Regions from separate parts of the Salipaludibacillus sp. CF4.18 genome, predicted to be linked through region 3. Evidence: riboswitches for the same ligand, from Rfam matches in the RefSeq annotation. Region 3 holds a riboswitch; each other region holds the start of a gene.
What was found. A riboswitch is a leader RNA that binds a small molecule or an ion and turns the genes downstream of it on or off. The one in region 3 is predicted to bind thiamine pyrophosphate.

Region 1 (3,286 bases), on a different contig from region 3:
GTAAATCATTTTTTATTTGTCTGTCGGCAAAAACTTTTCGTCAATATTGTCCAGCCCTTCTCCAAACCAATCCTTTATTTTTGTGTAAGCCTTGATTTTCGTGTCTTCACCTATGTGAGATCCCACTTGGTAAATGGCATAAACAATAATTGCCAGATCATCGGTAAATCCAATAGCTGGTATCATATCAGGGATGACATCGACCGGCAGGATCAAATACCCTAATGCTCCTGCGATAGTTAGTTTCGCCTTTGTCGGAACATTAGGATCCTTCATCGCATAAAACAGGATCAAGCTGTAATAAACAAGTTTAGATCCCATTTTTACAGCTGCTGATTTGAGCTTGCTCCAAAACTTATTATCATCATAATTATTGGCAGATGCTTTGATTAATAAATCATGATCCATACTTTCCAGTTTATTTTGGTCTTTTTCTTCTTTTTTTCCAAAGCATTTCCCCATCTAAATTCCTCCCTAATCTTTACATAAGATTATTCGATTTTTTCTTTATTTATAGCAGAAAAAAAATACATCATTTCGTGATTTTCCGACTGAATTCTATAGTCTTTTGTACATTATACTTTACTATTCTACAAATATAAACAAAAAATGATATTTATTAACAATATATCACCTTAAAATTTCTTTATTAAGAACGTTTTAAACAAGTATATAACATACTTATTCCATAATCTATTGTAGTTCAAAAGAATTATAAAAAAACTGTTTTTTTCTATATAATGTGACCAAACGTCCCTTTAATAAGCCGAAAACAACTGTTAAAATAGTAAATACCTAGGATGTTGTAGCTAAATATTAATAATTACCGTTTTATACTTCTGAAATTTGTTTCCTATATTGTTCGTTTTAATGAACTATAAATAGAGGAGGAACTATGTTGAAAATTTATCGTTTGGTACTCTCTCGCTATCATAAATATTGGTCCGAAAAACATCGTGTAAATGGATCCTATCAATCTCATAAATTCATTCGCCATCGTAACCTGTACAAGTTTTATCAAAACGGAAAGTAACTCTACTAAGAATTTTTGACGCATAAGGAGAACAAACAATGGATATCTCTTGTAAAAAGATTTTAAAAGAAAACAAAAACTACTATCAATCATTTTATCAGTATAATCCCGACGCCATTCTTTCTTTTGATTTATCAGGGATTATTTTAAACGGTAATGAGTCTGTAGAAAATTTAACTGGTTATTCAATCAGAGAGCTTCGCGGTTCTAGATTAAATTCTCTCGTTATTGAAGAAATCGACTCCAACCTTCTATACTATCTTTTTATCAAAGCAGAGGAAGGACTTATTGAAAATACGGAGGTGGCTATTCGCAATAAGTCTGGAGAACGGATTGAATTAGCCGTAGAAATGGCACCTCTATTTGTAAATGATGATGTAATCGGAATATATGGCATCCTAAAGGGGTAACAGAAGGGACGTTTCACTGCTTCCTTTGGAAGCAGTGAAACGTCCCTTCTCTCTTGTTTTATTTTTTGATCTGTGGCAAGATAAGAAGTGAAGATTCTTAATTAGAATGAATTGAATAGCTTTTTTTCAATGTAGGGGGACCAGTGTTGGCTGGTTGAGATTGTATCCGTGAGATACTTACTCTTAGAACCTGATCTGGCTAATTACCAGCGTAGGGAACATATGTAATTTTAGATGTGACTATATATGCGCTCTAGGCTTAAGCCTGGGGTGCATTTTTGCGTACTAAAACAAATATGTTCCTTGGCAAATTTTTCGGAACCGCCTCTTACAGAAAATTGCTTTCTTGCACTTTCTTTTTATGTTAAAAGAAACTGAAAAAGCGTAAGGGAGCGAATTCAAGTAACACCTTATTACAAAACATCTTATAGAAAAAACGGAGGGATTCTACATGAAAAAGCAATTATTTTCAATTTTTACGATACTATTCGTGATGACGGCTTGTGGAAATACAAATGAAGCGCCCAGTGAGGAAAACGTCAGTGATGAAAATCAAGCAAATGGGCAAAATGAGCAACAAACAGAGGAATTAGAAGAAATCGCAATGGTTCTTGATTGGACGCCAAACACGAACCATACTGGTTTATACGTTGCACAAGCGGAAGGATATTTTGAAGAAGAAGGATTAGATGTAGAGATTTCTTTGCCAGGTGAATCCGGTGCCGATCAAGTTGTTGCATCCGGTCAATCAGACTTCGGAATTAGTGCCCAGGAAACGATAACGGAAGCACGGATTCAGGATATCCCGATTGTTTCTATCGCAGCTGTCATTCAGCATAATACATCTGGATTTGCCTCACCTGCTGATAAAAATATAACTTCTCCCGCTGATTATGCTGGAAAAACCTATGGTGGCTGGGGTGCCCCTGTGGAAGAAGCCGTTATCGATTCATTAATGAGACAAGAAGACGCTGATGTGGAAGACTTGGAAATTGTGAATATGGGAAACACTGATTTTTTCACAGCGATCGAACGTGATGTTGACTTCGCCTGGATTTATTATGCCTGGGACGGGGTCCAAGCAGAATTGCGTGATATCGATCTTAATATGCAATATCTGACTGATTACTCTGAAGATCTTGATTATTACACGCCAGTTATTACAACGAACGAAAGCATGATTGAGGAAAACCCGGAAACGGTCGAAGCATTCATGGCCGCTGTTTCTAAAGGGTACGAATATGCAATCGAAAATCCGGAAGAAGCTGCTGATATTCTAATAGAGGCTGTACCTGATTTAGATGCAGAGCTTGTTCAAGCCAGTCAAGCTTGGTTGTCGCCTAAGTATCAAGATGATGCGGAAAAATGGGGCATACAAGATCAAGAGATTTGGGAAAACTATTCTAATTGGATGTATGAGAATGAATTAATAGAAACAGAGTTGGATGCTGAGAATGCATTTACGAATGACTTTTTACCTAAAAACTAAGTGAGGTGTTTTACAATGGCGAATGCCCTTGTCAGTATACAAATTATCCCGAAAACGAAAAACGGGGAAGATGTAATTCCTTATGTAGATGCAGCGATTGACGTGATTGAAAAGTCCGGTGTGAAATACCAGGTGAATCCCCTGGAAACGACGATGGAAGGCGAGCTAACCGAGCTTTTTGCGATTATCGAAAAAATGAACCATCGTATGGTTGAACTCGGTAGTGAAAGCATTATCTCACAAGTCAAAGTGTACTATAAACCTGAAGGTGCTTCGATGGAAGTATTGACGGAGAAGTACCGGTAAAAAAAGGAGAGGCAATCAATAGCAAAATGAAGAGTGTCTCTCTATGTT
Region 2 (3,286 bases), on a different contig from region 3:
CATGGAATTTAAGTAAAACACAACATCACATTCTTATTTGTAATGGAAGTAGCTGCAATAATGCAGGTGCAGAAGAGTTAACACAATCTATTAGAAAAGAGATCACCGTTAGATGTTTAGACAAATCATAATCATTAAGAAAAGTGGGAGAATGGAATGAAAAAAGTATCTGTTATTATTTCGACTTTAGTTGTTACCAGTGCGGTTCTATCGGCATGTGGTGAAAATGAAGTGGACACAAATTTATCAAACAACGAGGAAGTAGAAAATGTTTCAATTGAAACCATTGAAATTATGACAACGCTATTCCCGTTAGAGGATTTTGCAAATCGAATTGGTGGTGAGTATGTTGAAGTGGAGAACATAGTTCCGGTTGGATCAGATGTACATACGTTTGAACCCACAGCTAATCAGATGATTGAGTTAGCAGAAGCGGATTTATTTATTTACAACGGAGCAGACTATGAAGGCTTTTCGGATAGTATTATCGATGCAGTGGATTCTCATGACGTGAAAATAATTACGGCTTCAGAAGGAATAGATCTTATCAAATATAATCATAACAAACAAGACTCTGGTGAGATTAGAGGTCATGATGATGAGCATAATGGACATGAGAATAACGATCACGATGATGTAAATAATGATCATGGGCATGAAAACAATGATAACGACCACGACCATGAACATGGTGAAAATGATCCCCACGTTTGGTTAGATCCGATCCGTGCAATTGAAGTTGCAGAGAATATAAAAGATGCTTTAGTGGAGGCTCGTCCAGACGCTGAAGAAGAATTCAGCCTAAATTTTGAGGAACTAAAATTGGATTTGCAAGAGTTAGACGATAATTTTCAAGGCATGGTTGATGAAGTAACACAAGACACAATGATTGTCTCTCACGCCGCTTACGGATATTGGAAAGATCGATATGGCATTAATCAAATAGCTATTTCAGGTCTTTCATCCACAAATGAGCCAACTATTCAACAAATTCAAGAAGTAATAAGTTTTATGGAAAGCAATGATATTACTTACGTCATGTTCGAACAGAATATTCCAACAAATATTGCTGAAACAGTTCGTGAACAAGTGGGTGCAGAGGAGTTGTGGCTGCACAATCTTTCTGCACTAGTAGAGGAGAATATTGAAAATGAGGATGATTACTTTAGCTTAATGGAGAAAAATGTTGAAACTTTAAGAAAGGCTCTACAATAACGTTAAAGAGAAATGTTGCAGACAAAAGCAAGACAAATCATAGACCCGAATTTCATTAGGAAGGGAGTGTATTAATGAACAAAAAAATTCCAGTTACCGTATTAGAGGGAGGAAAAACAAAATGTCTACTTCAGTTATCTCAATAGTACTTTATACTATTAAAGATGAATTGAAGAGTGGCGTTTTATACTAATTCTTGTACCAATGTTGATGGTGCGTTGGAACTATCTCATTGGTTGACAAACATAAACGCCGTGATAAGATTGATATGATTATAGAATTAAAAATAAATTTCATAAAGCAATTGCCACTGGGGGGGCCAAAGTTTTGGCTGAGATTAAAGTGTAACTTTAAGACCCTTTGAACCTGATCTAACTAATTATAGCGTAGGGAAGTGGACATCAGATTAATGAGCTATTTGAATACATATAGTTTATCAATAGATGCCCGCAACCTCTTTGGAAGCGGGCTTTTTGTATGCCAAAAATTTATATCGATTGGAGTGTCCACATTGTTTAAGGATTATCTGCAATTAAAACAAGACTTGACAGAATTTATCGATCAACTAACAGCAACGGATGTTGAATTTAATACGATGGCGTTAAAAGTCTTTCAGTTTCAATATGAACATAATCAGCCTTTTCGCAAATTTTGCAGAAAACGCCGTGTTTCACCAAGGACGATAAAACATTTTACAGAGATCCCACCTATTGCAATAGATGCATTTAAATTAACAACACTGTCTTCCTTTCCAATAGAAAAAACAGAGGCACTGTTTATGACGAGTGGAACGACAAATCCGGAAAAACGCGGGAAGAATTATCATCGTGATTTGCAAATATATAATCACTCTATGATGGCTCATTTTAAACCATTCATTATGCCTGATTTTGAAAAAATGAAGATGTTTGTACTTTTCCCGCCAAAAGAGGAGATGCCGAATTCATCTTTAGCACATTATTTAAACCTTGCCAAAACAGCGTATGGTACTGATAATAGTCAATATATTTTCTCTAAAGACGGATTTCAACTTGAAAAATTGATTGAAGAACTTCGATTAGCTGAACAATCAGACGAACCGATTCTATTAATAGGTGCAACTTTTTCATTCATTCATTTATTGGATTACTGTAAAAAAGAAGGGATTTGTTTTAATCTTTCTCTTAAAAGCAGACTGATGGATACTGGAGGAGCGAAAGGACGTTCGCGTGAAATGGATCCACATGAGTTTAAACAAGAAATGTGCAATCTACTTAATATACCTTTAGAAATGTCAGTAAATATGTATGGAATGACAGAATTAAGCTCACAGATATATGACCGAAATCTTTATGATTATTTCAACCAACAGCCAATTTCTTCGGTAAAAAAGGCACCACACTGGGTAAGAACGGTTATTGTTGATGTGGAACATATGAAACAGAAACCAGTAGGTGAAAAAGGTCTCATTGTTCATTATGATTTGGCCAACCTTAATTCAATCATGAGCATTCTAACTGAGGATATAGGCGTCCAGAATGAAAATGGCTTTACGTTATTAGGCAGAGCTGAAGGGGCAGAGGCGAAAGGTTGTTCCTTAGCAGTAGAGCAATTTATCAGCTCCACACAACCAACAGGAGGAGAATCCTAATATGACTTTGAACTATTCCTGCTTTCATGTACCGGAAAGTTGTGAAGAGCATGTTAAAAACCTACCACTCAAGAAGTTGGTATTTGAGAACCATCATGAAGTGCTAGAACTACAAGTGCCGGAACTAAATCCAGAAATAATTACCTACTTAACTGATACGTTGAAATTTCAGCAACAAACCTATTTACGGAAACTCAAAACAAATGATATTATCAAGATTTTAAATGAAGCAATTCAAAAGTGGTTAGACCCTCGATATGAGTTAAGGCAGTTTGCTGAACATCTTTTACCCATTATAACTGGATATGATCCTGAAATGGTTCGTTTATTTCTCAATCAATATTTACGAGAGTTTCGTAAAGAAAAATTACAACGCATGATTGATGAGGATTTTCCTAATCCATTGATTTTAGATGAGTTTCGTCCTCGGAAATCAGGTGG
Region 3 (3,286 bases):
TCTATTTTATCAAATCGCAATAATATTAATAGATTCTCTTTCAACGTTAGTTTTTTGAAGCTCATTTCATTCTGTTAGACTTATAATAAGAATAACATTAAATAGTTTTGCTAAGCGCATGAATGTGAGAATTTATAACGACGGAGGTATAGATCATGAAAAAAAAGCTGGCAATCATCACCGGTGCCAACACCGGCATGGGATTGGCGACGTCTATTGAATTAGCTAAGAAAGGGATACAAGTTGTTATGGTATGCAGGAACCCTGAAAAAGGAAGGGAAGCACTGTCGACAGCAATCGAGCAAAGTGGTTCCAACTACATTTCATTGATGATTTGTGATTTAGGTTCCTTAAAGAGTGTTCGGTCGTTTGCACAACTGTTCCGAGAAACCTTTGACTATCTTGACATCCTCATTAATAATGCCGGTGTTGTTTCGTTAAAAAAGCAATTAACAGAGGATGGTTTTGAATTACAGTTAGGGGTCAATCACTTAGGGCATTTTCTTCTGACAAACGAACTGTTGGACATGATCAAAGAGTCACCGGATGGTCGCATTATCGTATTGTCTTCCGGAGCCCACAAATGGGGTAAATTTGATTTGAATGATCCTTATTTCACCAATGAAAAATATAATGTTATCAAAGGATACGGACGTTCCAAACTAGCAAATATTCTTTTTACAAAAGAACTGGCCAGTCAATTAAAAAACACAAATGTCACGGTTAATGCAGTACATCCAGGTGCCGTTGCGACGAGCCTCGGAGTCGACAGAAAAACGGGCTTCGGAAAAACCGTTCATAAACTGTTAAAACCATTTTTCCAAACACCTGCTGAGGGATCTCGGACTGCAATCTACCTAGCAACAAGCCCTGAAATCAAGGGAATTACCGGAGAATACTTCGAACATAAGAAAAAGATCTCCGCCTCGGAAACCGCACGAGATAAAACTTTGGCAACAGCGTTTTGGAAATGGAGTGAAAACGAAGTTGGTTTGACCGACTATTCGAAAACCATCTAAATTTTCGATGTATATTCTTTAAACAGTAGTAACCGCTTACTAATCTATGTTATGGTAAATATAAGAACTTAATAAGTAATTGCTAGGGGAGCCACCGTGATGTGATGGCTGAGAGGAACAACCGCCGACCCTTTGAACCTGAATTGGTTAATACCAACGTAGGGAAGCATAGATGAACTAAAGTAGAATCTTCTATTATATGTTTATTATGCCCGCCCTAGTTGGCGGGCTTTTTTGCGTTTTCATCCCCTGTACTATTAAGTTCTTGTCTATCTTTTTATTTCAACATTGGAGGAATGAAAAATGAAAGATTCGTTAGTTATTGGTGGAGTAGAATTATCAAGTCGTTTATTTATAGGCACAGGGAAATATGCCGATCATCATCAGATGAAAGAAGCTATCACAACGTCTGAGTCACAAGTAGTGACTGTTGCATTGCGACGTGTTGATATGGATTCTGAAGCAGATAATATTGTGAATGATATACCAGATCACGTTACCTTAATGCCAAACACATCTGGGGCAAGAACCGCGGATGAAGCGATACGCATTGCCCGACTGGCGAAAGCGAGTGGAATGGGTAATTGGATTAAAATTGAAGTGATTTCTGACAGTAAATATTTACTGCCTGATAACCAAGAAACAGTGAAAGCAACCGAGGTTTTAGCAAAGGAAGGCTTTATTGTTTTACCATATATGAGTCCCGATTTAATGGCCGCAAAGCAAATGGAGCAAGCAGGAGCATCTGCCATTATGCCACTAGGCGCGCCTATCGGTTCAAACAAAGGAATTCGAATGAAGGAAATGATACAGATCATGATCGATGAAATCAAGGTTCCTATTGTCGTCGATGCAGGGATTGGTAAACCTTCAGAAGCTGCAGAAGCAATGGAAATGGGTGCTGATGCCGTGCTTGTAAATACTGCAATTGCTACAGCTGATGACCCTATCAACATGGCACATGCTTTTAACTTAGCTGTTCGATCCGGCCGTCTAGGTTATCTTTCAGGACTCGGACCTATTTCAAAGAAAGCCCATGCCTCTTCGCCATTAACAGGATTTCTAGGTTAAGAAAAACGGCATAGCCGTCTTTTATTAAATGCAGCGTGATCTTTAAAGCCACCCCGAGTAGCACCTACGTAGTACGTGTAGGTGCTACTCGATAGGAGGCGAACTTCCCTTGATGCTTGTGGCGTAAAGATAGCTGTCAACTTACAAATTCTTATCTTGTAAGAACAACGCATACCGTTTCTAGAACCTGTCCGATCCTAAAATATATTCAATGAAAAGGTGATTTAATGAGTTTTTATACGAAATTAAAAGAGATTAATACACTTTCTTATGATGAGCTTTTTGAAAACGTCACAAACCGTGATGTTGAAAAAGTTTTGAAAAAAGACCGATTATCCGAACAAGATTTCATGACACTTTTATCCCCTGCAGCAGAAAATTATTTAGAGGAAATGGCACAAAAATCCCATGAAATAACAACACAGCATTTCGGCAAAACTATGCAGTTGTTTCTTCCATTATATTTATCTGATTACTGTGTCAACACATGTAAATATTGTAGTTTTAGTGTCGATAATGATTTCCCTAGAAGACGCCTGTCTATGGAAGAAATTGAACAGGAAGCAAAAATTATAGCGGACATGGGGATTAAACACATCATACTTTTATCCGGTGAATCGAGAATGCATTCATCCAATGCCTATTTAAAGGAAAGCTTGAAAGTACTGAAAAAATACTTCTCTTCAATTGGTTTAGAGATTCAACCGTTGGATACAGAGGAGTATCAAGAATTAGTCGACCACGGTATCGACGGACTAACCGTCTATCAAGAAGTCTACAACGAAGAAATTTATGCTGGTATTCACACGAAAGGTCCGAAGCGAGACTTTAAATATCGCTTGGATACGCCTGAGCGAGGCGCCATTGCCGGAATGCGCTCGGTAAATATCGCGGCACTTCTAGGATTGGACGATTGGCGAAAAGAAAGCTTCATCACCGGTCTCCATGCAGCTTATTTACAAGATAACTATCTAGAAACAGAAGTAGGTGTCTCTTTCCCTAGAATTCGTCCAAATGCTGGTGACTTCCAACCTAAAGTCGATGTGACAGATAAGAATCTTGTTCAAGCCTTGCTTGCTTCACGACTATTTTTACCACGGTCCGTGATCACCATATCAACGAGAGAAACGCCAGAATTTCGTGACCAACTTATCCCATTAGGTGTTACAAAAATGTCTGCGGCCTCTTCTACTGTC

Region 1: it holds a riboswitch for thiamine pyrophosphate, as region 3 does, so the genes downstream of both, ACHABW_RS23720 (ABC transporter substrate-binding protein) here and ACHABW_RS04750 (thiazole synthase) in region 3, are expected to answer to the same signal.
Region 2: it holds a riboswitch for thiamine pyrophosphate, as region 3 does, so the genes downstream of both, ACHABW_RS19240 (long-chain fatty acid--CoA ligase) here and ACHABW_RS04750 (thiazole synthase) in region 3, are expected to answer to the same signal.

Annotation. Positions count from the first base shown of each region.
Region 1 is NZ_JBIMEV010000076.1:10,444-13,729, forward strand. It holds gene ACHABW_RS23710 (YkvA family protein) at 13-462, opposite strand; gene ACHABW_RS23715 (PAS domain S-box protein) at 1,072-1,443, shown strand; TPP riboswitch at 1,567-1,678, shown strand; gene ACHABW_RS23720 (ABC transporter substrate-binding protein) at 1,895-2,932, shown strand; gene ACHABW_RS23725 (thiamine-binding protein) at 2,948-3,238, shown strand.
Region 2 is NZ_JBIMEV010000041.1:26,599-29,884, forward strand. It holds partial or broken gene ACHABW_RS19230 ((2Fe-2S) ferredoxin domain-containing protein) at 1-122, shown strand, start outside; gene ACHABW_RS19235 (metal ABC transporter solute-binding protein, Zn/Mn family) at 157-1,215, shown strand; TPP riboswitch at 1,518-1,625, shown strand; gene ACHABW_RS19240 (long-chain fatty acid--CoA ligase) at 1,727-2,845, shown strand; gene ACHABW_RS19245 (acyl-CoA reductase) at 2,847-3,286, shown strand, end outside.
Region 3 is NZ_JBIMEV010000004.1:158,660-161,945, forward strand. It holds gene ACHABW_RS04745 (SDR family oxidoreductase) at 156-1,019, shown strand; TPP riboswitch at 1,094-1,201, shown strand; gene ACHABW_RS04750 (thiazole synthase) at 1,323-2,090, shown strand; gene thiH (2-iminoacetate synthase ThiH) at 2,318-3,286, shown strand, end outside.